Regions from separate parts of the Allobosea sp. P5_A5 genome, predicted to be linked through region 1. Evidence: predicted binding sites of a transcription regulator. Region 1 holds the regulator's gene; the other holds the start of a gene.

Region 1 (14,582 bases):
GCACGACCTCAGCCGTATAGGCGCCCTGGTTCATGCCGAGCCCAAGCAGGGTCGCCATGAACGGCCCGATGATGTCGATGGTGCGCCACGAAAAAAGGCCGGGGATACCGATAGTCGGGAAGACCAGCGCGAGGTTGAACCAGATCAGCAGTTGCAGCAGCAGCGGCGTGCCCCGGAAAAACCAGATGTAGAACAGCGCCACCCCACGCAGCACGGGATTGGGCGACATGTACATAACCGCGAAGACGACGCCGAGCACGACGCCGAGCGCCATCGCACAGACCGTCATGATCAGCGTATTGCCCAAGCCTGAGAGGATCGCCGGCGCGGTGAAGAACTGCGCGACGACCGGCCAGGCGATGTCGCCCTTGGCGAAGGCGAAGCCCATCCACACCAGCACGGCGATGATGAGCACAGCCGCGATCCAGCGCCCGTAAAAACGCCGCGGCACGATCCGGAGGCCAGCGACACGCGCCAGCTCCTCGCCGCCGACATGCGAGACCGCTCCGCTCATCGCAACGCCCCTTCCCCGCACCAGCCCTCGAAGGCGGCAAGCTTTTCGCGGAACCGGCCGATCTGCGCGACGACCTGTGCCGGAGCGGTGCCGCCATGACCGCTGCGGGCCGCAACAGCCGCGTCGAGCGTCAGGCAGTCCAGCACGCCGGCATCCAGCCGTGGATCGACGGCCCGGAGATCGACAGCGTCGAGCCTTTCAAGATCGCGCCCCATTTCCTCGCAATAGCGCACCAGCGCCCCCGTGATCTCATGCGCCTCGGCGAAGGGAATTCCCTTGCGCGCGAGATAGTCCGCGACCTCCGTCGCCAGCGTGAAGCCCAGCCCGGCTTGCGCCCGCATCGGCGCGGTATGCACCTCCATGCTGGCGATCAGCCCGGCGAAGGCCGGCAGCACCTGCTCCAGCACGTCCACCGCGTCGAAAGCCGTCCGCTTATCCTCCGCCAGATCGCGGTTATAGGAAAGCGGCAGCCCCTTCAACGCTCCCAGCATCGTCACCACGTCGCCGGCCAGCCGCGAGGCGCGCCCACGCGCAATTTCCGCGATGTCCGGGTTCTTCTTCTGCGGCATGATCGAGGACCCGGTGGCGAAACCGTCGTCCAGCGTGACCCAGCTGAACTGGCGCGAGGTCCACAGTGTCACCTCCTCGGCGAGCCGCGAGAGGTTGGTCAGTGTCAGCGCCGCGACGAACAGGAATTCCGCGACATGGTCGCGCGCCGCCACCGCATCGACCGAATTCTCGAAGGGCGCATCATAGCCGAGCGCCGTGGCGCTCAGTTCCGGGTTCAGCGTGATCGCCGAACCCGCAAAGGCCGCCGCGCCCAAAGGCGACTGCCCGGCGCGCTTTTCCCAGTCCGCGAGACGCGAGGCATCGCGCAGCAGCACCTGCCCATGCGCCATCAGCCAATGCCCGAACGTCGCCGGCTGGGCGTTCTGCAAATGGGTGAAGCCCGGACAGATGCTTGCCGCATGCTGCTCCGCTTGGTCGGCGATTGCAGTCAGCAGATCCGCGAGCATCCCTCCGAGCGGGCGTGACGTCTGCCGCAGATAGAGCTTGAGATTATTCGCCGCCTGGTCGTTGCGAGAGCGCCCTGCCCGCAGCTTCGAGCCGATGACACCGGTGCGCTCGGTCAGCACGCGCTCGATGAAGGTGTGGACATCCTCGTCCCCAGCGCTCGGCGCAATCCGGCCCGCAGCAAAATCAGCCGCGATCGCATCGAGTGCCTCAAGGATCGTCTCGCGCTCTGCCGCATCCAGCAGACCCGCTCGGGCCAGTTCAGCCGCATGCGCCTTGCTCCCGGCGATGTCCTGCGGCACCAGCCGGGCATGCTCGCCGGCCGCGCTCGACAGCTTCATCAGCCGCGGGTCCGGCGGCTTGCGGAACCGGCCACCCCAAAGACGCGTCGTCTGGTTCATGCTGCCGGCTCCTGCCCCTCGGGCAGAATGACCTCTTGACCGGCGAGCCAGCAAACGAAACCATCTCCCGGCCCTAGTCGCAAAAGGAATACCCTATGGCCGCAGGCCGGCCACCTCCTTCATCGACCGCACTGCGAGCCTTCGCAACCGTTGCCCGCCTCGGCTCGACGGCGCGGGCCGCCGTTGAGGTCAACCTGACGCAAAGCGCGGTTTCCAAGCAGATTCTGTCGCTGGAACAGCACCTCGGCGTGATGCTGTTCGACCGAAACCCACTGGGGCTGAAGCTGACCGAGGCCGGCGCGATCTACCTGCCTTACGCGCAAGCCGCGCTGGAGCAGATGGGTCGCGGCGCGATGCGGCTGACCGAGCGCGCCGCCATCGCCCGGCCGATCCGCCTGCATATGGTCGCGGTCGCCGGCGAGCGCTGGCTGATGGAGCGTTTTCCCGCCTTCGCCCAGGCTCATCCCGGCATCGACGTGCAGTTCACCAACTATGTCAGCGAGAGCGAGAGTGAAGAGCCGGATATCGAGATCAACCACGGCACGCCGCCCTGGCCGGACCGGCAGGCACACTACCTCTTCGGCCGCGACGTGGCGCTGGTCGCAGCGCCGGAACTGATCGAGCGCATGGGCGGCTTCAGGCGGCCCGGCGACATCCAGAAGATGACGCTCCTGCAGCACTTCCAGATGCCGACCTTCTGGGCCGAGTTCACCGAGGCCCATGGCCTGCGCGGTGCCGTGCCGGCCCATACCGTCCGCTACGGCTATTATTCGGTGATCACGCGGGCGGCCGTCGCGGGACTTGGCGTCGCGCTGGCCCCGCGCTGCTATGTCGCCGAGGAACTGGCTTCAGGCGCATTGGTCAACCCGCTCGACCTCGGCTTCGCCAGCGCGATCGGCTGCTGGCTGACCTTGAAGCGCGACGCGCCGAAACGGTCGGGGCTCGACGAATTGCTGGCCTGGCTCTTGTCGGAAGCAGCGACCTTCGACGCCGGCACCCGCGCCTGAGGTGCCGGGCCTCCACAGGGATCAGCCGCGCGCGAACGTCTCGTCGAAGGCATAGCCCGCGCCGCGCACCGTGCGCAGCGGGTCTTTCATGTCGGTGGGGGTGATCGCCTTGCGCAGCCGCCCGACATGCACATCGACGGTACGCTCGTCGATATAGACGTCCCGCCCCCAGACGGCATCGAGCAACTGGGCGCGCGAATAGACCCGGCCCGGCGCCTGCATCAAAAATTCGAGCAGGCGGAACTCGGTCGGCCCGAGATGCAGCTCGCTGCCGGCGCGGCGCACGCGGCGCGTCGTCCGGTCGAGTTCGAGATCACCCGCCTGCAGCAGCCCGGCGACATGCCCCGGCTTCGCCCGGCGCAAGAGAGCCTGGATGCGTGCGATCAACTCTGGCAGCGAGAACGGCTTGACGACGTAATCATCGGCACCCGTCGCGAGGCCCCGCACGCGCTCGGTCTCCTCGCCACGCGCGGTCAGCATGATGATCGGCACGCGCTCGGTGTCGCGGCGCGAGCGAAGGCGGCGGCACAGCTCGATGCCGGAAAGACCGGGCAGCATCCAGTCGAGAAGCACGAGGTCCGGCGTCGAGTCGCGCAGATGCAGCTCCGCATCGTCGCCCCGCGCCACGCTGTCGACCTCGAAGCCCTCGGCTTCGAGATTATAGCGCAGGAGCAGGGTGAGCGGCTCTTCGTCCTCGACGATCAGGATGCGTGCGGCCATGGCTGGTTCCGTTCTTGGCGTTCAGCGGGCTCTCCCCGTCATGCTTAGCCCTGGGGCGAGCATCCACGTCTCGAACACCACGCTCGCCGAAGGAAGATGTGGATGGTCGGCGAAGAGCCGACATGACGGGGGCCGACCATGACGGGTGCAGACCCCGCCGGGCGATCTGCGTCAGCTTTCCACCGGCTCGAGCGAAATATTCGTGGTGTCGAGCTTCGGCCGGTTCGTATCGAGCGAGTCGCCGGTGATCAGATAGTGGATGGTCTCGGCGATGTTGGTGGTGTGGTCGCCGATGCGCTCGATGTTCTTGGCGCAGAACAGAAGATGCGTGCAGAAGGTGATGTTGCGCGGGTCTTCCATCATATAGGTCAGGAGTTCGCGGAACAGCGAGGTGTAGAGCGCGTCGATCTCGTCGTCGCGGCGCCAGACCTCCAGCGCCTTCTGCTCGTTGCCGGCGGCATAGGCGTCGAGCACGTCCTTGAGCTGGGCCTGCACCAGCCGGCTGATGTGCTCGAGGCCGACGACGGCGCGGTGCGGCGGCTGGAACTGGCCGGCGATGGCCACTGCGCGCTTGGCGATGTTCTTGGCGAGATCGCCGACGCGCTCGATGTCGGCGGCGATGCGGATGGCCGAGATCAGCTCGCGCAGGTCGTTGGCGAGCGGCTGGCGGCGCGCGATGGTCAGCACCGCCTTCTCCTCGACCTCGCGCTGGAGATTGTCCAGGCGCTGGTCGGCGCTGATGATCTTCTGGGCGAGCGCGGTGTCGCGGCGCACCAGCGCCACGGTCGAGTCGCCGAGCATGCGCTCCGCCATCCCGCCCATTTCGGCGAGGCTGCGGCGGATGCCTTCAAGGTCGGTATCGTAGGAACGAACGATGTGGTCGGTCATGTGGTGCTCCTCCGGCGCATCGGCCCGAAAAGTGGAAACCGGTTTTCGGGCAAGCCGATACGAAACAAAATCGCCGCTCAGCCGAACCGGCCGGTGACGTAGTCCTGCGTCTGCTTTTTGGCCGGGTTCATGAAGATCGTGTTCGTCGGCGCGAACTCGATCACCTCACCCAGATACATGAAGGCGGTGTACTGCGAGATGCGGGCCGCCTGCTGCATGTTGTGCGTCACGATGGCGATCGTGAAATCGCTCTTCAGCTGCTCCAGCAGATCCTCGATCTTGCCGGTCGAGATCGGGTCGAGCGCCGAGGTCGGCTCGTCGAACAGGATCACCTCTGGCTTCTGCGCGATGGTGCGCGCGATGCACAGGCGTTGCTGCTGGCCGCCCGAGAGGCCCATGCCGGAGCTCCGGAGCTTGTCCTTGACCTCGTCCCACAGCGCGGCGCGGCGCAGCGCGCCCTCGACGCGATCGTCGAGCTCGGATTTCGGCGGCTTCTCGTACAGGCGGATGCCAAAGGCGACGTTGTCGTAGATCGACATCGGGAACGGCGTCGGCTTCTGGAACACCATGCCGACACGCGAGCGCAGTTCGTTGACGTCGACGTCGTTGGAGATGACGTTGCGCCCGTCGAGCATGACCTCGCCGGTCGCCTTCTGTTCGGGATAGAGCGAATAGATCCGGTTGAAGATGCGCAGCAGGGTCGACTTGCCGCAGCCCGACGGGCCGATCAGCGCCGTGACGTGCCGGTCGCGGAAGTCGAGGCTGATGTTCTTCAGCGCCTTGTGCTCGCCGTAGTAGAAATCGAGGTTCTTCACCGCGATCCGGACGGGAGCAGCGGCGTCGAGCGTCTGCGGGGAAAGTTCAAGGGTCGAGAGCATCGACTGAGGTCCCTCAGGGTCGGGGCGATAATGCGGTTTCAGTTCTCACTTACCGCCGGCGACGATACGCCGGGCGATGAGCGAAAGGATGAGGATGGACATGGTGATGATCAGCGACCCCGCCCAAGCGAGCTGCTGCCAGTTTTCATAGGGCGCGGAGGCGAATTGGTAGATCGTGACCGGCAGATTGGCGATGCCGCCTGCCAGGCTGGGCGAAAACCAGGAATTGTTGTTTAGCGCGGTGAAGATCAGCGGCGCCGTCTCCCCGGCGATGCGGGCGAGCGCCAGCAGGATGCCGGTGACCATGCCCGATTTCGCGGCGCGCCAGGTCACGGCGGTGATCACCACGGAGGGCGGTGCGCCCAGCGCCGAGCCAGCCTCCCGCAACGGGCCGGGCACCAGGCTCAGCATGTCTTCCGTGGTGCGCACGATGACCGGGATCGCGATGATGCCGAGCGCCACGCCGCCGGCCCAGCCGGAATAGCCCCGGAAGGGCTCGACCAGGATGACGTAGACGAACAGGCCGATCAGGATCGAGGGCGCCGAAAGCAGGATGTCGTTGATGAAGCGGATGATGTTGGCGAGCTTCGAGCTGCGGCCGTACTCCGCCAGCCAGGTGCCGGCCAGCACGCCGACCGGCGTCGCGACCGCGATGCCGAGGAAGGTCAGCACGATCGAGCCCACGATCGCGTTGGCGAGACCGCCGCCCTCGGAGCCCGGACCCGGCGTGACATGCGTGAAGGTCGCGAGCGAGAGCCCGCCGATGCCCTTCACGATCAGCATGCCGAGGATCCAGAACAGCACGAAGATGGCGATGAAGGTGAAGCTCGTCGCGATGATCTTCATCGCGCTGTCGGCCGTGCGGCGGGCCGGGCGCACGCGGCCCCACGGGATGTGGGAGGAGGTTGCCGGGGCGGAGGCGGTGCTCATGCTCATCTCAGGTCCCAGCCTCAGAACTTCTTGACGCGGGCGACAAGCAGCCGCGCGATGACAAGGACGACAAAGGTGACGAAGAACAGGATGCAGCCCAGCGCGATCAACGAATTGAGCTGCAGGCCCATTGCCTCGTTGAACTCGTTGGCGATACGCGAGGCGATGGTCGAGCCGGGATCGAGGATCGAGGCCGAAAGCCGGTTGGCGTTTCCGACCACGAAAGTGACCGCCATCGTCTCTCCGAGCGCGCGCCCCAGACCCAGCATGATCGCGCCGATGATCGAGACCCCGGCCTGCGGCACCAGCACATGGCGCACGACCTCCCAGGTCGTGGCGCCAATGCCGTAGGCGCTTTCGCGCAGCACGGAGGGGATCTGCTCCAGCATGTCGCGGGTGATCGAGGCGATGAAGGGCACGATCATGAAGGCCAGGATGATGCCGGCCGTGAAGATGCCGAGGCCCGACGGCGAGCGCGAGTAGAAGATCGTGCCGATGACCGGCATACCCTCGACGACGTTCGACAGCGGGATCTGCACATATTGCGCGAAAAGCGGCGCGAAGACGAAGAGCCCCCACATGCCGTAGATGATCGAGGGAACGGCGGCGAGCAGCTCGATCGCGGTCGCGACCGGCTTCTTGAACCAGGCCGGCGCCAGCTGCGTCAGGAAAATCGCGATACCGAGCGAAAGCGGCACGCCGATCAGAAGCGCGATCAGCGCGGTCGAGAGCGTGCCGACGATCGCCGGCCAGGCGCCGTACTGATCGTTCTGCGTATCCCAGACACTGGATGTGATGAAGCCGAAGCCGAACTCGCGGAAGGCGGGCCAGCCGCCGATCACCATCGAGAGCATGATGCCGGCCAACAGCACCAGCACCAGCAGCGCGGCAAGGAAGCTGGCATGGCGGAAAACGAGATCGAACGTCGCCTTCGGCGCCTTGCGGATCGCGGGTCCTGTGCCGGGAAGGCTTGTCATGTCGGTCACTGCGGTCATCCGCGAGGCTCCGGCGGGCCCCTATCCCATAACGAGAGAGGGGTAAGTTAAAGGTTCAATGTCGGCCCGCCACGTCATGCTCGGGCTTGTCCCGAGCATCCACGTCTTGAACACGACATTCGACCAGCGAAGACGTGGATGGTCGGCACAAGGCCGACCATGACGGCGAGAGGCTTCAATTGCGCCTCGGTGTCTAACCTATCCAGAGATCGGCAGGCGATCAGAAGATCGGCTTACCGGAATTGTCGGTCACGCCCTTCCAGGCAGCCCGGACGTCGTCCTTCAGCTTGGTCGGCAGCGGCACGTAGTCCATGTCGGTCGCCAGCTTGTCGCCGCTCTTGTAGGCCCACTCGAAGAACTTCAGCGCAGCCTGCACGTCGGCGGCGTTGTCCGGCTTGGCATGGACGAGGATGAAGGTCGCCGAGGTGATTGGCCAGGCATCCTTGCCCTTCTGGTTGTTCAGCGAGATGCCGAAGCCGGGCTGTTCCTTCCAGTCGGCGGTGGCGGCAGCCGCCTGGAACGCCTCGATCGTCGGCATCGGGAAGTTGCCATCGGCGTTCTTCACGAGCGCATAGGAGAGCTTGTTCTGCTTGGCGTAGGCGTATTCGACGTAGCCGATCGAGTTCGCGACCTGCTTCACCGAAGCCGAGACGCCCTCATTGCCCTTTCCGCCGATACCGACCGGCCACTGCACCGACTGGTTGTTGCCGATCTTGGTCTTCCACTCCGGCGAAACCTTGGAGAGGTAATCGGTGAACACGAAGGTCGTGCCCGAGCCGTCGGAACGATAGACCGGGTTGATGTTGGCGTCGGGCAGCTTCAGATCGCCGTTGAGCGCGACGATCTTGGGGTCGTTCCACTTCTTGATCTCGCCCATGTAGATCCCAGCGACGATCTCGCCCGAGAGCTTGAGCTTGCCGGGCTCGATGCCGACGATGTTCACGGCCGGCACGACACCGCCCATCACGGTCGGGAACTGGACGAGGCCGTCCTTGGTCAGCTCTTCGCCCTTGAGCGGGGCATCGGTGGCGCCGAAGGCGACGGTCTTCGCCTTGATCTGGCGGATACCACCACCCGAGCCGATCGACTGGTAGTTCAGGCCCGTGCCGGTCTCTTTCTGGTAGGCCTCGGCCCATTTGGAATAGATCGGGAACGGGAAGGTCGCGCCGGCGCCGGTGATGTCGGCAGCCTGGGCGGGACCGGCGATCCCGGCGGCTACGGCCGCGAGAACGAGAATTTTGCGCATTGAGATGTCCTCACTGGGTCTCTGCTTCAGCGACCCTGTCAGAACACCCTCCATATGACAGCCACATGACATTTCGTCACGAAAGCTGTCATGAAAGCCCGATGCAACCCAAAGTCAGCCGCCGCGATGCGCGTGGAAACGCGGCATGATCGCCTTGAAGGTCGCGCCTTCACCCGGCTTGCTCTCGATCGTCAGCCGGCCGCGATGGCGCAGCACGATGTGCTTTACGATCGCCAGACCGAGGCCCGTGCCGCCCGCCTCCCGGCTGGCCGCGGTGTCGACGCGGTAGAAGCGCTCGGTCAGCCGCGGCAGATGCTCGGGGGCGATGCCAGGTCCGTCGTCGCGTACGCCGACGCTGGCCTCGTCGTCCTGCGCCACGACGGTGATCGAAACCTCGCCGCCGCGCTTTCCATATTTGATCGCGTTCTCGACGAGGTTTTCCATCAACCGCAGCAATTCGTCCCGGTCGCCCGGCACCTGCACCGGCCCGGACGGGACTGCGAGTTTCAGTGAAACGTCGCGCTCGCGCGCCATCAGCGTCAGCGAATCCACGATCTCGCGCGAGATGCCGGCAAGATCGACCGGCGTATCGGGCGCGACATGCGCCCGTTGCTCGATGCGCGAAAGCGACAGCAGGTCGTCGACGAGCCGCGCCATGCGCAGGCCCTGGTCGCGCATGATGCCGAGGAAGCGTTCGCGCGCCTTTTCGTCGTTGCGGGCGGGCCCTTGCAGGGTCTCGACGAAGCCGAGCAGCGACGCCAGCGGCGTGCGCAGCTCATGGCTGGCATTGGCGACGAAATCGACCCGCATCCGTTCGATGACGCGCTGCTCGCTGAGGTCCTGGAATGTCAGCAGCGTCGCGTGCCGCCGTCCGTTGCCGGAGAAGGCCGCGATATGGATGCGGAAGGTGCGCTCGACAGGCACACGCTCGATCAGCTCGATGATCTCGCGCCCGCCGCGTCGCGAGACCTGTTCGATTGCCTCGATCAGGTCGGGGTCGCGCAGCACCAGCGCGAGCAGCTTGCCGATCTCCAGCCCCGGAATCAGCGCCCGGATGGCCGGGCTCAGCGCTTGCGCCACCCCCTGTTCGTCGAGGAGCACGACCGGCGCGCCGATGGCATCGATCAGGCTGCGCGCGGTCGCGGGAGGAAGAACGGCGATGTCGATCATTGAAACGCCCGGAGCTGCCGCCTGTTGTCGGCCCGGCTCTTCCTGCGCATATGCACCGAGGGCGTCAATTCCCTTTGGTGAGACAGCCGGCTAGGCTTATGGCCGACGCGGCTGGATTGCGGACGACGAGGTAAAACCATGAAAAAGAAGAATTCAGGCTCGGAGATGAAGGACACGATCCGGATTTCCTCCGAGGCCGAGCCGGCCATGGACGCCGCCGCCAAGAGCCAGAAGATCAAACCGACAAAAGCGCAGAAATCCAGGGCCGCGAAGAACGGAGGCTTCGACATCGAGGCCGATACGCTGCCGGAAGCGATCGTCGACGCCGCCTATCACAGCGGCCACTATCCTTATGGCAAGCGGATGAAGCGCAAGCGCTACGAGCGCGAGATGGAGCCGCTGCAGATCGAGCTGCAGAAGCTATCCCGCTGGGCCGCCAAGCAAGGCGAGCGCATCGTCATCGTCTTCGAAGGCCGCGACGGCGCGGGCAAGGGCGGCACCATCGCCCGCTTCACCCAGCACCTCAATCCGCGCGAGGCCCGCATCGTCGCCTTGTCCAAGCCGTCGGACACCGAGAAGGGGCAATGGTATTTTCAGCGCTATGCCGCGCGCATGCCGGCAGCAGGCGAGATCGTGTTCTTCGACCGCTCCTGGTACAACCGCGCCGGCGTCGAGCGGGTCATGGGCTTTTGCAGCCCGGAGCAGACCGAAGCCTTTCTCCGCGAGGCGCCGGTCTTCGAGGGCATGCTGGTGCGCGACGGCGTCCGCGTCATCAAGCTCTTCCTCACCATCGGCCGCGAGATGCAGATGCAGCGTCTGCACGCCCGCTGGCATGATCCCCTGAAGCGCTGGAAGCTCTCGCCGATCGACTTCGAGGCGATCCCGCGCTTCGACGACTATTCCCATGCCTTCGATGAGATGCTGGCGCGCAGTTCGAGCGAGGCGCCGTGGCACGTCGTCCGCAGCAACGATAAGCTTCGGGCCCGGCTCGAGGCGATCCGCCATGTGCTTCTGTCGGTGCCCTATGCGGACAAGGACGAGAAGGCGATCGGCTCGCTCGACGACGAGATCGTCGTCACGGTGAGCCGCTATCTCGCCAAGGGCGGCGAGCCGGAGAGCTGAAAGAGCTGGATCGGTTTCGACCCGACCAAACCGTCATTGCGAGCGCAGCGAAGCAATCCAGGGAGACCAGGCTGACCGGCCAACCCAATTCTGGGTTGCTTCGTCGCTACGCTCCTCGCAATGACGGCCCAGCCGGCCTCAGGGACCCATCAGCAGGTTCGGCAGCCAGGTCGTCAGCGGCGGCCAGAGCGTGATCATCGCCAGCACGACCAGCAGCGGCACGAGCCAGGGCAGGATCGCCCGGGACATCGTCTCGAACGAGACGTTGGCGATGCGCGTGACCACGAACAGCACGACGCCGATCGGCGGATGGATCGTCCCCAGGATCAGGTTCAGGATCATGATGATGCCGAACTGAACCGGGTCGATGCCGAAGCTGTTCGCCGCCGGCACCAGAATCGGGATCAGGATCAGCATCGCCGCCAGCGCCTCCATGAAGCAGCCGACGATGAGCAGGATCAGGTTGCAGACCAGAAGGAAGACCAGCGGGTCCTTGATCGTCTCGACGATCAGCGGCGTCAGCGTCTGCGGCACCCGCGAGATCGACATGCACCAGCCGAGCGCGCCCGCCGCCATCACCAGCACCGTGACGAGGCCCGTCGTTTCCACCGTCTCGATCAGGATCGGGCCGATCTGCTTCAGCTCAAGCGTCCGGTAGACGAAGAAGCCGAGGAACAACGCGTAGATGCAGGCCACTGCCGCGGCCTCGGTCGGTGTGAAGGCGCCGGAAAACATGCCGCCCAGGATCAGCGGCGGCGTCATCAGGGCGAAGAAGCCCTTGAAGAAGGTCCGGCCGATCTCGCGGAAGCCCTTGAAAGGCTCCTTCCGGAAGCCCTGCCGCTTGGCGATCATCGCGACCATCACCATCAGGGACAGCCCCATCAGGATGCCCGGCACGATCCCGCCGATGAACAGCCGGCCAATCGAGACATCCGCCGTCACGCCATAGATCACCATCGGCAGCGAAGGCGGAATGATCGGGCCGATCGTCGCCGCCGCCGCCGTAATGGCGGCCGCGGTTTCAGGCCGGTAACCGGCTTTCTTCATTGCCCTGATCTCGATCGCGCCGGAGCCGGCGGCATCCGCCACCGCCGAGCCGACCATGCCGGCGAAGATCATGCTAGTCAGGATCGAGGCATGGGCATAGCCGCCGCGCACCCAGCCGATCACCGCCGTAGCGAAGGCGACGATGCGGTCGGTAATGCGCGCCGCGCCCAGAATACTGCCCATCAGGATGAAGAGCGGCGCCGCGACGATCGGGAAGGAGTTCATCGCCTGCGCCATCTTCTGCGGCACGATGGTGGCCGAGAGGTCACCGATCAGCACGAAGGCGAAGGCGGCCAGCCCCATCGAGGCGAACAGCGGAAACCCAGCGAGGATCGACAGCAGCCAGACGCCGGCGATCTGGAAGATCAGCGTGGTCATTCCACGATCTCCTGCACCGGCGTCTCCGCCTGCAGCGTGACCTGCGGCGGCACGCTCCACAACCGAGCGCTTTCGATCAGTTCCGCTGCGCCCTGAAGCGCGGTGACGAGCCCCGCCAGCAGCATCGGCGCGTAGAGCAGCCCCATCGAGAGCGGCACCGTGGTCGCCTCGAGGTCCCAGTTCACGGCGACCAGATGGACGCTGTAGCTCAGGATCATCAGCCCGAACGCGACCATGGCGAGCTGCATCACGATCTCGGCCGTCCGCCAGGCGCGCGGCGGCAGCAGATCATGGAAGAAGCGGATGCGGATATGGGCGCGCTTGCGGCTCGCCAGTATCCAGCCGTTCACCGCGAGCCAGAGCATCAGGAAGCGGGACATCTCGTCGGTCCAGATCAGAGGCTCCCCGAAGGCCCGCGTCACGATACCAAGCGTCACGACGACGAGGAGCACGACGATGAGGATGGCGGCGAGCCCTTCCATCGTCCGGTCGAAAACACGGGTCCAGATCATGCGGATCGTCTCTCGTTCGACGGCGGCCGAACTCCAGCCTTCATCCTGAGGAGCGCTTCGCAGAAGCGCGTCTCGAAGGTGGTCCAGCTGGTTCCGGAGCCTCCTGAAGCATCCTTAGAGACGCCGCTCGCGGCTCCTCAGGATGAGGGCTGTTCCAGTCAGGGCATCAAAGCGTCTGGATGCGGTCCCAGAGGCCCTTGCCCCATTTGCTTTCGAACTTGGCGGGCAGGCTCGCGAGCACCGGCTTCCGGAACGCCTCCTGATCGGGCTTGAGCACGGTCATGCCGGCCTTGCCGAGGCTCTCGGCCAGCCCCTTTTCCTGCTCCAGGATTTCGTTGTCCTGCCAGGCGGCGGCCTTGTCGACCGCCGCGACGATGACGGTCCGGTCGGCCTCGGGCAGCTTCGACCACGTCGCCTCGTTCACAATGACGAGGCGCGGCGTGATGATGTGAGCCGTCAGCACGAGGTATTTCTGCACTTCGGCGAGCTTGGCCGAGGCGATGGTCGGCAGCGGGTTCTCCTGCCCGTCGACCGCGCCCTGCGACAAGGCCAGATAAAGCTCGGAGAAATTCAGCGGCGTCGGCCGTGCGCCCCAGGCCTCGGCCATCGCGCGGAAGGTATCGACCTCCGGCACGCGCAGCTTGAAGCCCTTCATGTCCTCGACCGAATTGATCGGCTTCTTGCCGCTGGTGAGGTGGCGCACTCCGTAATAGTTCACGCCGATCATCCGCATGCCGCGCTTGGCGACGAGCACCGCGTTGAGCTCGTCCATCAGCGGGGATTTCAGCGCCCGGATCATATGGGCGGCGTCCTTCCAGATGTAGGGCGCCTCGATGATCGAGATTTGCGGTACGAACTGACCGAGTTGCGCGGCGCCCTCCGTCACCATGGTCAATGCGCCGCTGGCGACCGATTCCACCATGTCGCGCGAGGAGCCGAGCTGGCCGTTCGGGAAGGACTGCACATCGATCCGACCGCCGGTCTTCTCCTTGATCTCGGCCGCGGCCCTGACCGCGCTTTGCGGCGAGGGATGCGTCGCCGGCTGGCCGTCGGCCCAGCGCAGGACGAGCTGCTGAGCCCGCAGGATCGAGGGCATCGCGATCGCGGCTGAGCCTGCTGCCGCAGCAGTGAGGATCTCGCGTCTGGTCTTCGTCGTCATGGCGTCCCCTCCAAGGAACCGGCCCGATTTCGGGCTCGTCGGTCAGCCGCTCTTGCGGCGCATTTTCAATACTGCATCGCCCTCGCGCGGGCGTTCCCGATATGGATGCTCATCTCATCGGCCGCGCGCACAGGGTCGCGGCTTTCGATCGCGGTGATGATCTTCAGATGGTCGCGCATCACCGGCACCAGGATGTGGTTCTGGATGCGCGTCTCGTATTGCCGGATCAGCCGGATCTTCAACCAGGTGACGCGGAAGGATTGGCTGACGATGTCGTTCTCCAGATGGTCGATGATCGCCTCGTGCATCAGGCGGTCGACATCCTCCGCGTCCTCGATCAGGCTCTCGTCGCCGCCGGCCTCGGCGCGCGCGATGATGGCCTCATGCCGGGCGCGCTGCCCGGCGATCTCCTCGTCGGTGGCGCTCGCGGTGTAGAGCGCCGTCGCCTCCCGCTCGAGGAAGAGCCGGAACTGGAAAGCGTTGCGGATCAGGTTGAGATCGACATGGGCGACCTGCATGCCCCGTTGCGGCACCGTCTTGATCAGCCCTTCCGCTTCCAGTCGCGGCACCAGCTCGCGGATCGCGCCCAGCGGAAACCCCG
Region 2 (14,582 bases), on a different contig from region 1:
CTCGCAGCCGCTCTGCGATCTCCTCGGGGAAGCGCCTGCGGATGACGCGGGCGGGGTTGCCGGCGACGATGGTGTAGGGCGCGACATCCTTGGTGACGACGGCGCCGCCCGCGACGACAGCGCCGTTGCCGATGTGGCGGCCGGCGAGGACGATCGCGCCATGGCCGATCCAGACATCGTGGCCGATGGTGACGGCATGCGAGCGTCGCCAGTCGAAGAAGGCGTCGTCGTCCTGAGCATCCTCGAAATAGGCGGACGCGCGATAGGTGAAGTGCGACTGGCTCGCCCGGTGCATCGGGTGGTTGCCGGGGTTGATCCGGGTCATCGCCGCAATCGAGCAGAACTTGCCGATCGTCGTGTAAATGACATTCGCGTCATTCACGACATAGGAGTAGTCACCGAGCGTCGATTCCGCGAAAAAGGTGCGCGCGCCGATTTCGGTATAGCGCCCGAGCGTCGCCTGCCTGACCTGCGCGGTCGGGTCGATCACAGGTTCCAGACCCAGTTTCTTGCCGGCCATGACCTCACTCCTCTCCGATGATGTTTCGTCCGCCCCGGTCTCGGGAGCGCTGGTGCTGGTGGTGGGGCCGTCCGGCGCCGGCAAGGACACGCTGATGGATGCGGCGCGTACCGAGCTGTCCGGCGACGAGCGCTTCCGCTTCGCGCGGCGGCTGATCACCCGGCCGGCGATGGCCGGGGCCGAGGATCACGATTCCTGCGACGAGGCGGCCTTCGCGGAAGCTGAGGCTGCCGGCGAGATGGCGCTGGCCTGGCGGGCGCATGGCCTGAGCTATGGCATTCCGGCGGCAGAGCTCGCGCCGATTGCGGCCGGCGCAGTCGTCATCGTCAACATCTCGCGCGGGACCATCGCGGAGGCCGAACGGCTGGCGCAGCGCGTCGTTGTGCTCAACATCACCGCGCCCCCGGCCGTGTTGGCGAAGCGGCTGGCGGCGCGCGGGCGGGAGAGCGAGGCCGACATCGCGGCAAGGCTGGCGCGCGAGGCCCCCCTGACCGCCGAGCATGCCAGGATCGTGACGATCCTGAACGACCGCAGCGTGGCCGAGGCGGCGAGCGATCTCGTCGCTTTGCTGCGCGGGCTGACGGCGCTGGAGCGCTGAAGCGTTTCTCGTCCTTGCGAGAAGCGCAGCGACGAAGCGATTCAGGAGGACTGGGCTGAATGCCTCACCCGGTCTTCCTGAATTGCTTCGCGGTGCTCGCAACAACGGATACTCATCCCAAGGGATGGGAATCGAGCAGTCGGAATCGGCCGGCGCGGTCGTCCTGCCGGTAGAGCGCGATGCGGTCGATGAGGACGGGACCGCGCGGCACGGCTTGCGCATAAGCCTGATCGAGTGCCAGCCGGATCGGGTCGACGCGTTCCGCCGCCAGCGAACCGGTCAGCGTCATATGAAAGTGGAAGGCGTCGCCGACATACGGATAGCCGAAGGCTTCGAGATAGGCGTGCTGGGCCGGGGTCAGCGGGCTCTTGAGGCGTCGCGCACGATCGGCTTCCGACATCGGCGCGCGGAACGGCTCGAAAGCCTGCACCATGGCGAAGGCGAAACGCTGTAACGCGTTGCTCGGCTCGCTCGGAATCAGGGCCACGAACCGGCCAAGCGCGTGAATCGAAAGCCCGGCGAGCGCCACGCTTTCCGTCGCGGCCGCATAGTTGTGGGCGAAGGCCCGCAGCTGGTCCTCGCCACGCCCCTGCGCCAGCTCGAACGGCGCTTTCAAGGTGGCGTGGAAACCGTAGCGACGCGGCTCCGCCGTCAGATCCGGCCATTCCTCAGGGCCGCAACCGGGCGGGACGGCGAAGGGGATGTCCTCCGCGATCAGCGCGTCATAGCCGAGGACACCCGAGCCGAAGCGCCAGAGCGCGCTGTCGGCTGCCGGCGCGTAATAGAGAGCGTAGCGCGGGCCGCTCAAAACGCGCGCTCGCCCTTCGACCAGACGGCGGCGAGGACCGGCGTCGCGCCCAGTTTCTTGAAGCGCACGATGTCGGCGCGCAGTCCCTGTTTCAGGTGGCCGCGATCCTTCAGGCCGAGGATGTCAGCGACCTTCCACGTCACCATGCCCATCGCTTCCGGCAGCGCGATGCCGTGGTCGTCGTTGAGCTTGAGCACGGCTTGCAGCAGGCTGGCCGGGACGTAATCTGAGGACAGGCCGTCGAGCAGGCCTTTCTCAGCCAGTTCCGAGACCGAGACACCGCCGGAATGCGAGCCGCCGCGCACGACGTTCGGCGCACCGGCCACGGTGGCGAGGCCATGGCTCTTGGCGGCCGCCGCCGCTTCCAGCGTGGTCGGAAATTCGGAGATCACGGCACCGGAGGCGATGCCCTCATCGACATGGTCGGGCGTGGTGTCGTCATGGGTGGCAAGCGGGATGTCACGGCTGCGGAAGATATCGACCACGCTTGCCCAGTTCTTGGCGACGTTGGCGGCGCCCTCGCGCTGACGAACCACCACGTCGTCCTCGAATTCCTCGACCGTCTTGCCGTTGCCAACGGCATAGGTCTTGAGGTGTTCGAGGTTGCGCCATTGGCGCTGGCCCGGCGTGTGGTCCATCAGCGAGACGAGCTGGACAAGTTCGTCGTCCTGATAGGGCTCGATATCGGCGAGAAGGTCGGGACTTGTCAGCTCACAGCGCATATGGATGCGGTGATCGATGCGGAAGACGTTCTCGCGCTTGCCCTCGGCGAGGGCCTTCATGACGTCGGCAAAGATGTCCTTGCGGTAGTCCTTTGCGGAGAAGGGCGTGCCGGCGCAGACCGCGTCGTAGACGGTGGTGACGCCTGCCGCCGCCATCTGCGCATCATGCACCAGCGCCGCCGCCAGCCCGTTCGGCCAGAAGACCTTGGGGCGCGGCATGAAATGCTTTTCCATGTTGTCGGTGTGCATCTCGACAAGGCCCGGCGCGACATAGTCGCCACCGATGTCGATCGCGCCCGGCAGGGAGGATCTGCCTTGATCGACTGCCGTGATGCCGCTTTCGTCGAAGGCGATGGTGCCGGTGACGACCTCGTTTTCGAGGATCAGCTTGGCGTTGGTGAGAACGGTCTGCATCGTCAGGCGGCCTTCCGGAAAGCGGTGATGTCGAGATAGCGCGTCGCGACCTTTTCGCGAACGGCCTCGTCGTGGAAAATCCCGACAATCGCCGAGCCTGCGGCGCGCGCCTCGGCGATGAGCTCGACGACCACGTCGCGGTTGGCGGCGTCAAGCGAGGCGGTGGGCTCATCGATCAGCATGATCGGCGAGGGATCGACGAAGGAGCGGGCGATGTTGACGCGCTGCTGCTCGCCGCCGGAGAAGGTCGCGGGCGCCAGGGTCCAGAGCCGCTCGGGGAGGTTGAGCCGGGCGAGCATGGCCTTGGCCTTGGACCTGGCGGCTTCGGGCGTCGCGCCACGCGCCAGCAGCGGGTCGCTGATGATATCGAGCGCCGAAACGCGCGGGATCACGCGCAGGAACTGCGAGACGAAGCCGAGCGTGCGGCGGCGCACGTCGAGCACGGTGCGGGGCACGGCGGAGACGATGTCGACCGGCCGCCCGGCGTGGGTGATGCGGATCGAGCCCTGCGTCGGTCGGTAATTGCCATAGAGGATGCGCAGCAGGCTCGACTTGCCGGCCCCGGAAGCCCCCGCCAGGACCAGCGCCTCGCCGGCTGCGACGGAGAAATTGACGTCGTCGAAGACGGGCAATCGCGTTCCGCCCTGATTGTGCAGGGTGAAGCTCTTTGCGACTTTCTCGACCTGGATCATCGTGGTCATGGTGTCAGTGCCTTGTTCCGGCGAGGTGACGCGGGTGTGACGGGCAGGCTGTCATTCCGGGCGGGCCGGAGGCGCGAACCCGGAACCCACGACTGGGTGAGATAAGATCATGACAGGCGCGATCGCTCACCCGGTCGTGGGTTCCGGGTTCTTCGCTGCGCGAAGCCCCGGAATGACAAAGGGTCAGCTCAAACACTTAGCACCGCCGAAGTGAGAAGCTGTGTGTAGGCATGATGAGGATCGTCGAGCACCTGGTCGGTCAGGCCCTGCTCGACGACATGGCCGTCCTTCATCACCATTAGCCGGTCGGTGAGCAGGCGCGCCACGGCGAGGTCGTGGGTCACGATGATCGCGGCCAGGCCGAGATCGCGCACCAGCACGCGCAGCAGGTCGAGCAGGCGGGCCTGCACCGAGACGTCGAGCCCGCCGGTCGGCTCGTCCATGAAGACGAGGCGCGGCTGTGAGACCAGCACGCGGGCGATCTGGAGGCGCTGCTGCATGCCGCCGGAAAATTGGCGCGGCCTGTCGTCGATGCGGGCGCCGGCGATCTCGACGCGAGCAAGCCAGTCGAGCGCCTGTTCGCGGATCCGGCCATAATGCCGGTCACCACGATCCATCAGCCGCTCGCCGACATTGCCGCCCGCTGTCACGTCCATGCGCAACCCATCACGCGGGTTCTGGTGCACGATGCCCCAGGCCGTGCGCATCAGGCGGCGGCGCTCCTGCTCGGACACCGAGTAGATATCGAGCGGCTCAGGGCCGCCGCGAAACAGAACCTCGCCGGTATCGGGCTTGTCGATGCCGGCGAGGCAGCGCAGCAGGGTCGACTTGCCGGAGCCGGATTCGCCGACGATGCCGAGCACCTCGCCGGGCCAGAGGTCGAAGGAGACGTCCGCGCAGCCGATGCGCTCGCCATAGAAGCGTGAGAGGTTCGCGACGGATAGGAGGAGTGCGGGTTCGAGGGTGGTGTCGGGGAAGGTGGTGTGGAGGGTCATGAAGTTGCTCCCGGCTGGACGGCCTGCATCGTCATGCTCGCCACAAGGGCGAGCATGACGGGGCGGGGCATCAAAAATGCGGAGGGTCATGACGAGGCCTTTCCGACCAGCCCGCTCGCGGTCGCGTCCCCCAGCATCGTCCCGCGATGGCCGTCCGCGCGGCGCGTCTCGCAGAAGTGGCTGTCGGAGCAGACGAACATGCGTCCGCCCTGGTCGTCGATGATGACCTCGTCGAGATAGCTGTCGCTCGCGCCGCAAAGGCCGCAAGGCTGCGTCCAGCTCTGGATGCGGAAGGGATGGTCCTCGAAATCGAGGCTCTTCACGCTGGTATAGGGCGGGATGGCGTAGATGCGCTTCTCCCGGCCGGCGCCGAAGAGCTGGAGCGCCGGCGAGTTGTGCATCTTCGGGTTGTCGAATTTCGGGATCGGCGAGGGCGCCGTGACATAGCGGCCGTTCACCAGCACCGGATAGTCGTAGGTCGTCGTCACCTCGCCGAAGCGGGCGATGCTCTCGTAAAGCTTCACCTGCATCAGCCCGTATTCGGCCCATGCGTGCATCTTGCGGGTCTCGGCCTCGCGCGGCTCCAGCTTGCGCAAGGGCTCGGGCTGGGGAACCTGATAGACGATGGTCTGCCCGCTTTTCAGCGGCGCTTCCGGGATGCGGTGGCGGGTCTGGATGATCGTCGCGTCTTGCGTCGCCTCGCAGGTGCGGGCAGCGGCCGTGCGCTCGAAGAAGCGGCGAATCGAGACCGCGTTGGTGGTGTCGTCGGCGCCCTGGTCGATTACTTTTAGCGTATCGGCCGGGCCGATGATTGCGGCTGTGACCTGGATGCCGCCGGTGCCCCAGCCGCGCGCCAGCGGCATCTCGCGCGAGCCGAACGGCACCTGATAGCCGGGGATCGCGACGGCCTTGAGCAAGGCGCGGCGGATCATCCGTTTGGTCTGCTCGTCGAGATAGGCGTAGTTGTAAGCCGGCTTTGTTTCTCCAAAGCCCTCATCCTGAGGAGAAGCCGCAGGCTTCGTCTCGAAGGATGTTTCAGAGGGTGCTGGAGCATCCTTCGAGACGCCGCTACGCGGCTCCTCAGGATGGGGGCTGAGTTTGGGGAGATGAAGGGTCATTCCGCTGCCTCCTGCAGGGTGTCGCTTTCCTGGGCCAATCGCTCCTCGCGCTCCCTGCGGATGCGACGGATCAGCTCCAGTTCGCCCTGGAAATCGACGTAATGAGGTAGTTTGAGATGCTCGACGAAGCCGGCGGCCTCGACATTGTCGGAGTGGTAGAGAACGAATTCGTCCTGCTGGGCCGGGTATTCCGCCGCTTCGCCGAAGTCGCGGCATTTCAGCGCCCGGTCGACCAGCGACATCGACATCGCCTTGCGCTCGGCATGGCCGAAGACGAGGCCGTAGCCGCGGGTGAATTGCGGCGGCACGTCCTTCGAGCCGTCGAACTGATTGACCATCTGGCACTCGGTCAAGGTGACCTCGCCGAGATCGACAGCGAAGCCTAGCTCCTCCGGCACGAATTCAACCGAGACCTCGCCGACGCGAACCTCGCCCACGAAAGGGTGGCTGTTGCCGTAGCCGCGCTGGACCGAATAACCGAGACCAAGCAGGAAGCCCTCGTCGCCGCGTGCCATCGATTGCAGGCGCACGTCGCGGCCGGCCGGAAAGGAGACCGGGTCGCGCGTCAAGTCGAAAGGGCGGGGATCGCCTTCGGGCGGTACTTCCGCTTCCATCAGGCCCTCGGCGCCGAGAATGTCGGGCACGCGCGGCATGTGGGTGTCGAGCGGAGCTTTCAGGCCGTCATGCTCGGGCTTGACCCGAGCATCCCCAGGCATGGGGGCTCGGGCGCCCTCTCCTTCGGAGGTGGCCGGGCCAAGCCCGGCCATGACGGCTGCGTTCTCCATCAACCCGAAATCGAACAAGCGGTGCGTGTAGTCGTAGGTCGCGCCAAGCACCTGCCCGCCGGGCAAATCCTTGTAGGTCGCGGAGACCCGACGGCGGATCGCCATCGCGGCGGTATCGAGCGGCTCCGACGAGCCGAAGCGCGGCAGCGTGGTGCGGTAGGCGCGCATCAGGAACGCCGCCTCGATCACGTCGCCCTGTGACTGCTTCAGCGCCAGCGCCGCGAGGTCGCGATCGTAGAGCGAGCCTTCGTTCATAACGCGGGCGCAGGCGAGGCCCTGTTGCTCGCGAATTTGGGCCACCGAAATCTCCGGCACGGTCGGGTCGCCACGACGCGCCTCCGCGACCAGATCATGCGTGGCGAGGATGGCAGCCTCGCCGCCTTTGACGGCAACGTACATCAGGCGGCCTCCTCGATCTGCGTCGTGCGCGGGAGGCCGATCAGGTGCTCGCCGCAGGTCAGGATGAGATCGACGCCAAGCGGATAGAGCGCGCCGTTGTCGCGCCATTCGTCATGGAATCCGGCGCGCAGGCCCTGCGGGGCGATCTCACGCGTGCTCTCGATGCCGGGGCCGGAGAGTTTGAGGGCATCGCCGCCCTCCAGCGCCGTGCATTGCAGTATGATCGTGGTCGAGCGTTCCGGAAACTGGTCCGAGCCGGAATCGAAGGCGGACGGTTTCGGCTCGGCGACGCCGGCGTCGAGCACGGCGAAAGCGGCCTGCGCCGGGTCTTCGGTCAGGGTCGAGCCGCAATGGAAGCGCAGCCAGGCGCCGGCCGGGCCGTTGCGCAGCGCTTCGGGTAGCCAGACCGGCGTCTCGTAATCCGCGAGCGTCAGCAGGGCCGTGGCGGTCGCCGGATGCAGCCCTTCGGGGGCGGCGATGGCATCCGTGATGGCAAGGGGCAAGCCGGGCTCAGACAGCGCGGCCAGCAGCGTGCGGAAAGCCGCCTGCGACTGGAAGACCGGATCGGAAAAGCCGGCGGTGATGACAGCCTGGTTCGTCATCACGCCCCCCGGACCAGCGTGAAGAAATCGACCTTGGTCGCCGCCGCCTTGCGCGAGGCCTGCTCGCGGCGGGCTTTTTGGCCCTCGTCCAGCGCGGCGATGCCGGACTGAAGGGCTCCACCCTCGACCTCGTCCTGAAGGCGGGCGTCGATCACGGCGGCGAGCCGCGCCTTGGCGTGGTCGCGGCCGAGCGCATAGGAAAAGCCCATCCGCCCATTCGAGAGCCGCACCACGCAGCGCGTCATCGTGGCTTCGCCGAGATTGAAGCGCCGGCCTGCGCCGCCGGCGCGGCCCTCGACCATCACGGTCCCGGTCTCGGGTGCCTTCAGCACCTCATGCTCGGGCCATGTGCCAATGAGCGTCGCGATCTCGTCGCGGGAGGCGCGGGCGATTACCGCCATCCATCGCTGTCGGGCTGTTTGGGTGTCCATCCGCCGGCTCGCTGGTCAATCTTGAATGTCTAGACTATGATATCTCGGTCGGTGAATGTCTATACTTTTTGGATGAAATTTTGATGACGGATGTAACGCTTCCGATCGGCGCGGATGGCGAGGGTGGAACGGCCTGGCGGCGGATTGCCGACGAACTCGCGCAGGCGATCGAGCGGGAGGATTATCGGCCGGGCGACACGCTGCCGGCCTCCGTCGCGCTGGCGGAGCGCTACGGCGTGCATCGCCACACGGTGCGGCAAGCGTTCCGGCATCTTGCCGATCTCGGGTTGGTGACGGTCGCGCGCGGGCGCGGCACCCAGGTCAGCGCGCGGCGCGTGCCTTATCCGATCGGTCGGCGGGTCAGCATGCGCACCAATATGGGCAAGCTGGGCCTCGTCGGGACAAGTCGAATGCTCTCGTCGGAGCAGGTCTTGGGCGAGGCGTCGGCCTGCAAGGCGCTGGGCCTGAAGACCGGGACACCGCTCTGGCGCCTGCGGGGCCTGAGCCTCGCGGACGGCACGCCGATGGGCACCGGAACGCATTGGCTTTCGGTCGAGCGATTTCCCGATTTCGACCAGGTGTATCGCAAGGCGGAAGGCTCGATCACCGCCGCCTTCAAGGCCTATGGCATCGCGGATTATGTGCGCCTGTCGACGCGGCTGACGGCGCGCATCGTCGACGAGGCCGAGGCGGATCTGCTGGAGATCGCTCCCGAGGCGGCCGTGATGATCTCGACGGCGATCGACGCCCTGCCGGACCTGACGCCGATCCATCTGGTCACCAGCGTCTTCGCGGCCGAGCGCATGGAGATGGTGATCGAGCCGTTCGGGGATTGAGCGGGGCGCTCGTCCCGTCATGGTCGGGCTTGTCCCGACCATCCACGGCTTCTCTGATCGAGCGTCGTGTTCAAGACGTGGATGCTCGCCACGAGGGCGAGCATGACGGTGTGCAAGACGCTCGGGTCTTCCTAGGTCGCCTCTCCCGCTACACCGCCCGCTTGCCGATGATCGCGAAGCGCAGCTTGCTCGACAGGAAGTCGATCGCCGAGACTGCCGCAAGGATTAGCAGGATCAGGAAGGAAACCTGCTGCCATTCCAGGGTTCGGATCGTCTCGGCGAGATACAGCCCGATGCCGCCGGCGCCGACGATGCCGATGATGGTGGAGGAGCGGGTGTTGGACTCGATGAAGTAGAGCACCTGGCTCGCGATCACCGGCAGCACCTGCGGCAGCAGACCGAAGCGGATCTCATGGGCCTTGCCGCCGCCGACGGAAGCGACGCCCTCGACCGGCTTGCGGTCCGCCGCCTCGATTGCCTCCGAATAGAGCTTGCCGAAGGCGCCGAGGTCGCTGGTCATGATCGCCAGCATGCCGGCGAAGGGGCCTAAGCCCACGACATTGACCCAGATCAGCGCCCAGATCAGCGCATCGACGCCGCGGATCGTGTCGAGCGAGCGCCGCGCGAGGAAATGCACGATGCGATTGGCGACGACATTGCGCGCCGCAATGAACCCGAGCGGCAGAGCGAGAATCGCGGCGAGGACTGTTCCAAGGAACGCGATGGCAACGGTTTCGAACAGCGCCCTGACGAAGATCAGCGCGCGCGTCCAGGAGCCGGGATCGGGCGGTAGCATCAGCACGATGAAGGTGCCGAGATTGTTCAGCCCGGTGAGAACGCGCCAGAGCGTTGTCTCCAGCGTGGTCAGCCCATAGACGAACAGCGCGAGCAGCCCGACCACCGTGCCGATGGTGGCGATACGGGTCGTGAGGGAGCCCCGGATCGCGTCACGGTGCCGGGCGAGGATGTCGGCGCGCTCGGCGGCGGTGATGGCGGAGCTCATCAGCGGCCTTCCCGGCTCAGAAGCGCGTGGCGCAGGCGCTCGGTGCCGAGATCGATCAGCATCACGGCGAGGATGATCAGCAGCAGGATAGCGCTGACGTCACTGTAGTAGAACTTGCGGATTGCCTCGATCAGGTCCTGGCCGATGCCGCCGGCGCCGACGAAGCCCATGATGGAGGCGCCGCGCACGTTGATCTCGAAGCGCAGCAGCGCATAGCTGGCGAAGTTGGAAAGGATCTGCGGCACGACCGCGAAGCGGACGATCTGCCACCAGCTGCCGCCGGTCGCGGCGATGCCGTCGACCGGCTTCAGATCGATGTTCTCGACCACCTCGGAGAAGAGCTTGCCGAGTGCGCCCATGGTGTGGATCGCGATGGCGAGCACGCCGGGCAGCGGCCCGAGCCCGAAGGCGATGACGAAGATCAGTGCGAAGACGATATCGGGAACGGTGCGGCAGAATTCGAGGAAGCGGCGTAGGCCGAAGCGCAGCCAGGGCGCGCTGCCGAGATTGCCGGCTGCAGCGAAACACAGAGCGAAGCCGCCGACGACGCCGAGCACCGTCCCGACATAGGCGATCAGCACGGTCTGCCAGAGCAGGCGCAGCCAGCGATGCAGGCCCCAGTACCATTCGCCGAGATCGGCACCGAGCGTCGCCCAATGCAGGCTCGGCACGGTCTGCCAGATGTAGTTCGGGAAGCGATGGATGTTGTCGAAGAACTTGCCCGGATCGACCTCCGATCCGCGCGCCGCCAGCACGACGCAGACGAGAAAGATGGCCGCACCGATCAAGGCTTGGCGGCGCTTGGCGCCGGCCGCCTGCCGATAGGTCTCGGCGTGGGCGCGCACGGCCGGGTCGTTGCGGTCGATCGCGAGGGTCATGAATTCTGCGTCCGTGGCCCGATCAGGCGCGGGGAACCCCTCTCCTGTAAGGAGAGGGGCAGGGGTGAGGTGTAGGCCCTCAGACCAGCGAGGCAAGATCTCACCGCAGCAGCGGTTGGGGCTCAGCAAACATGTCTGCTGGCCGACCCTCACCCTGCCCTCTCCCTCCGGGAGAGGGTTCCTCGCGCCCTAATCGGAAAGAATACAAGGCTTACGAGGACTTCTTCTTACGGAGTTCGTCGACGAACTTGTTCAGGTCGACGATCGGATCGTAGGCGGCGTTGTCGACGGCGACGAGCGGGCCCTGCTTGCCTTCATAGATCTTGTCGAAGGCGGCCTTGTCCTTGGTGGCGAGGTTGAGCACCGCGGCGCGGATCTTGGTCTTGAGGTCGTTCGGCAGGTCGGTGAGGTAGGCCATCGGCGAGTTCACGATCTGCTGCGACTTGTAGATGATGCGGAAGTCGTCCGCCTTGACCATGTTCTTGCGCGACATGCGCAGCAGGTTCGATTCCTGCTCGTCGTTCCACCAGTTGGCGGCCATGTCGATCGTGCCCTGCTGCAGGGCAATGATCGCGTTCTCGTGGCTGCCGGTGTAGACGACCTTGGAGAAGAAGGTCTCCGGATCGATCTTCATGCTGTTCAGCGCGAAACGCGGCACGTTGTTGCCCGAGGTCGAGTTCGGGTCGACGAGGCCGAGGTTCTTGCCCTTCAGGTCCTCGATCTTCTGATAGGGCGAGTCCTTCTTCACGTAGAAGACAGAATAGTAGCCCTTGGTGCCGTCGATGTTAGTCTCGATCGCGAAGGCGTCGACCTTGGCCCCGGTCATCAGGGCACGGGCGAAGGAGGAGGGGCCGTACATGCCGATATGGATGTTGCCGGCGCGTTGGCCTTCGATGATCGCGGCGTAGTCGTTGGCAATGCGCAGCGTGACCTTGGTGCCGAGCTCCTTGGCGAGATAATCCACGAAGGGGGTGTAGCGCTCGACGACGCCAGAGGCGTTCTCGGCCGGGATGATCGCGAAGATCAGCTCGGGATATTTCGCCTTCCAGTCTTGCGCGAAGGCAGGGGCGGCCGCAGCGGCGAGGCCGGCGGCGGCGAGCTTGAGGGTGTGACGACGGGTCAGCATGGTGGATGCTCCTGTTGGGAACGGCTTGATCGATCGGGCAGGTTCGTAGTCGGGCAGGCTCGTCTGGGCGGCGCGGGCGCGGCCGGTCAGGCGATCTTTTCGCGCTTGGCGCGCATGGCTTCGGAGGAGACGATGGCGTCGAGCGCATCCAGCGCCTCTGCGCCGGCGTCCTTGGCCTCGATGCCGTAAAGCTCGGCGGCGACCTCGCGGGTCAGCGCCTGGGGCACGTCGTCGAACACGACCTTGCCGCCGGCCATGCCGATCAGCCGGTCGCAATACTTCGCGGCGATGTCGAGGTCGTGCAGGTTGCACATCACGGTGATGCCGTCCTCGCGATTGATGCGGAACAGCGCGTCCATCACAACCTGGGTGTTGCGCGGGTCGAGCGAGGCGATCGGCTCATCGGCGAGGATGATGCGCGGCTCCTGCACCAGCGCTCGGGCGATGGCGACGCGCTGCTGCTGCCCGCCGGAGAGGGTTTCGGCGCGCTGCGCCAGCAGATGGCCCATGTCGAGCCGCTCGAGTGCGGCGATGGCGCGGACCTTGTCGTCCTCGGAGAAGCTCTTCACCAGCGTCAGCGCCGGCGAACGGTGGTTGAGACGGCCGAGCAGGACGTTGGTCAGCACGTCGAGGCGTCCGACGAGGTTGAACTGCTGGAAGATCATCGCGGTGTCGCGGCGCCATCGCCGCAGATCGGCGCCCTTGAGCGCCGTCACGTTGCGGTCCTCGCTGATGATGCGCCCGGCGCTCGGCTCGGCGAGGCGGTTCAGCATCCGCAGCAGCGTCGATTTGCCGGCTCCGGAGCGACCTATGACGCCGACCATCTCGCCCTTGGGAATCGAGAGCGAGACGTTGTCGACGGCGTTCTTGTCGCCGAAGCGCTTGGTCAGGCCTTCGATACGCAGCATGAGGCGATCCCGGACAGGGCGAGGCATGGCCCGCCACCGGATTTAACCCGGCCACGGCCCTTGCATGCGGTGACTGCTAGGCGCGGCAGATGACGGCCGCATGACGGGCGCAAGACCTGCTTCCCGTCCCGCGTGCGGCGCAGGCACGGAGCCAACGTTTTCGTGAGTTCCGCGAATAGGCCTTGGATGCCGGCTCCGCCGACGGCAGGATACAGAGCGGTTTCGGCAAGCCTGACAGGGTCTCGTTCGTTGGGGCCTGCGCTGTGCGAGCCACATGCAGCCGATGACAGGGATGGCCGGCAGGCATCTTGCATCGGTGCCGGAAACGCTAAGGCCAGCGCCGGATTGATTCAAAACCGTCCATTTCCGGGCGTATGTGGCGCTTGCGCATCTGGTCGGGTGGATCGTTCCAGATAAGACTAATCCAACGTCATGGAGCCGATGTCCCGATGAAGCGGTTTGTTCTCCTCCTCCTGGTCGCTGGCCTCGCAGGTGGCGGATATTACGGCTATCGGCACTATCTGGCCGGGGGCGAGCCGGCCCGGGCCAGTGCTCCGGCTGCGCCCCGCGCCATCCCGGTCGAGGTCGCCGCCGTCGAGCTGATAACCGTGAAGGAAGAGGTCGAGGCGCTGGGCACGCTGGCGGCCGACGAGTCCATCGTGATCGCACCGGAAATCGCCGGCCGCGTCGTCGCGCTCGGCTTCAAGGAGGGCGAGCGCGTCAAGGCGGGGCAGGAACTGGTCAAGCTGGATACCGCCATTCTCGACGCCGAATTGAAGCAGGCCATGGCCGATCTCGGCCTGGCGCGCGACACCAACGAGCGGCTCAAGGGGCTGGTTGCGCGCGGCTCGGGCACGCAGGTCGCGCTCGACGAATCCACCGCGCGGCTCGCCTCCAGCGAGGCGCGGCTCCAGCTCGGCAAGGCGAAGCTGGCGCAATCGACGCTCGTGGCGCCGTTCAGCGGCGTCGTCGGCCTGCGCTCAGTCGGCGTCGGCGATTATGTGCCGGTCGGCAAGACGCTGATCACCCTGACCAATATCGACCCGATCAAGATCGACTTCCGCGTGCCGGAAATCTATCTTGCCCGCGTTAAGACCGGCCAGCCTGTGCAGGTGCGGATCGATGCCGCGCCGGACCGCGCCTTCACCGGGCAGATCTTCGCCATCGACCCGGTCGTCGATGTCAACGGCCGCGCCATCCGCCTGCGCGCCACCGTGCCCAATGCCGATCTCAGCCTGAAGCCCGGCCTGTTCGCGCGGCTCTCGATCGTCATCGACAGCCGCGAGAACGCCATCGTCGTGCCCGAAATGGCGGTGGTGCCGGACGGTATCGGCAAGATGATCTACGTCGCCGAGAACGGCAAAGCGCGCCGCGTGCCCGTCGAACTCGGCAAGCGCCTGCCCGGCAAGGTCGAGGTCATCGGCGGGCTGAAGCCCGGCATGCAGATCGTGACCGCCGGCCAGATGCGCCTGCGCGACGGCGCCACCATCGCGGTCAAGGATTCCATCGTCCGCACGAGCCAGCTCTGATGGGCGGTTTCGAGCTTTTCGTCCGCCGGCCCGTTCTCTCGACGGTGCTGAGCCTGCTGGTGATGCTGGTCGGCATCGTCAGCTATGGACGGCTGACGGTGCGCGAATATCCGAATATCGACGAGCCGATCGTCTCGGTGCAGACAACCTATCGCGGCGCCTCGGCCGAGATCATCGAGACGCAGGTCACACAGATCCTCGAGAATTCG

The links. The regulator PhoB, encoded in region 1, activates phosphate uptake and scavenging genes when phosphate is short. The targets are predictions, from matches to a motif close to TGTCATNNANCTGTCAT.
Region 2: a site for PhoB is predicted at 12,934-12,950, ahead of phnC (phosphonate ABC transporter ATP-binding protein). Genes of this name have one in related genera too.

The regions. Positions count from the first base shown of each region.
Region 1 is NZ_JBFUKY010000007.1:143,951-158,532, forward strand. It holds gene AC1DR6_RS15355 (amino acid ABC transporter permease) at 1-514, opposite strand, end outside; gene argH (argininosuccinate lyase) at 511-1,929, opposite strand; gene AC1DR6_RS15365 (LysR substrate-binding domain-containing protein) at 2,025-2,936, shown strand; gene phoB (phosphate regulon transcriptional regulator PhoB) at 2,958-3,656, opposite strand; gene phoU (phosphate signaling complex protein PhoU) at 3,828-4,544, opposite strand; gene pstB (phosphate ABC transporter ATP-binding protein PstB) at 4,622-5,422, opposite strand; gene pstA (phosphate ABC transporter permease PstA) at 5,468-6,352, opposite strand; gene pstC (phosphate ABC transporter permease subunit PstC) at 6,373-7,347, opposite strand; gene pstS (phosphate ABC transporter substrate-binding protein PstS) at 7,568-8,593, opposite strand; gene AC1DR6_RS15400 (ATP-binding protein) at 8,708-9,763, opposite strand; gene ppk2 (polyphosphate kinase 2) at 9,929-10,885, shown strand; gene AC1DR6_RS15410 (TRAP transporter large permease) at 11,024-12,310, opposite strand; gene AC1DR6_RS15415 (TRAP transporter small permease) at 12,307-12,822, opposite strand; gene AC1DR6_RS15420 (sialic acid TRAP transporter substrate-binding protein SiaP) at 12,989-13,981, opposite strand; gene AC1DR6_RS15425 (GntR family transcriptional regulator) at 14,047-14,582, opposite strand, start outside.
Region 2 is NZ_JBFUKY010000010.1:145,993-160,574, reverse strand. It holds gene AC1DR6_RS18730 (LbetaH domain-containing protein) at 1-520, opposite strand, end outside; gene phnN (phosphonate metabolism protein/1,5-bisphosphokinase (PRPP-forming) PhnN) at 519-1,118, shown strand; gene AC1DR6_RS18720 (DUF1045 domain-containing protein) at 1,231-1,926, opposite strand; gene AC1DR6_RS18715 (alpha-D-ribose 1-methylphosphonate 5-triphosphate diphosphatase) at 1,923-3,062, opposite strand; gene phnL (phosphonate C-P lyase system protein PhnL) at 3,065-3,763, opposite strand; gene phnK (phosphonate C-P lyase system protein PhnK) at 3,952-4,758, opposite strand; gene AC1DR6_RS18700 (alpha-D-ribose 1-methylphosphonate 5-phosphate C-P-lyase PhnJ) at 4,845-5,876, opposite strand; gene AC1DR6_RS18695 (carbon-phosphorus lyase complex subunit) at 5,873-7,060, opposite strand; gene phnH (phosphonate C-P lyase system protein PhnH) at 7,060-7,662, opposite strand; gene phnG (phosphonate C-P lyase system protein PhnG) at 7,662-8,093, opposite strand; gene phnF (phosphonate metabolism transcriptional regulator PhnF) at 8,177-8,929, shown strand; gene phnE (phosphonate ABC transporter, permease protein PhnE) at 9,078-9,932, opposite strand; gene phnE (phosphonate ABC transporter, permease protein PhnE) at 9,932-10,810, opposite strand; gene phnD (phosphonate ABC transporter substrate-binding protein) at 11,022-11,936, opposite strand; gene phnC (phosphonate ABC transporter ATP-binding protein) at 12,023-12,844, opposite strand; gene AC1DR6_RS18655 (efflux RND transporter periplasmic adaptor subunit) at 13,294-14,373, shown strand; gene AC1DR6_RS18650 (efflux RND transporter permease subunit) at 14,373-14,582, shown strand, end outside.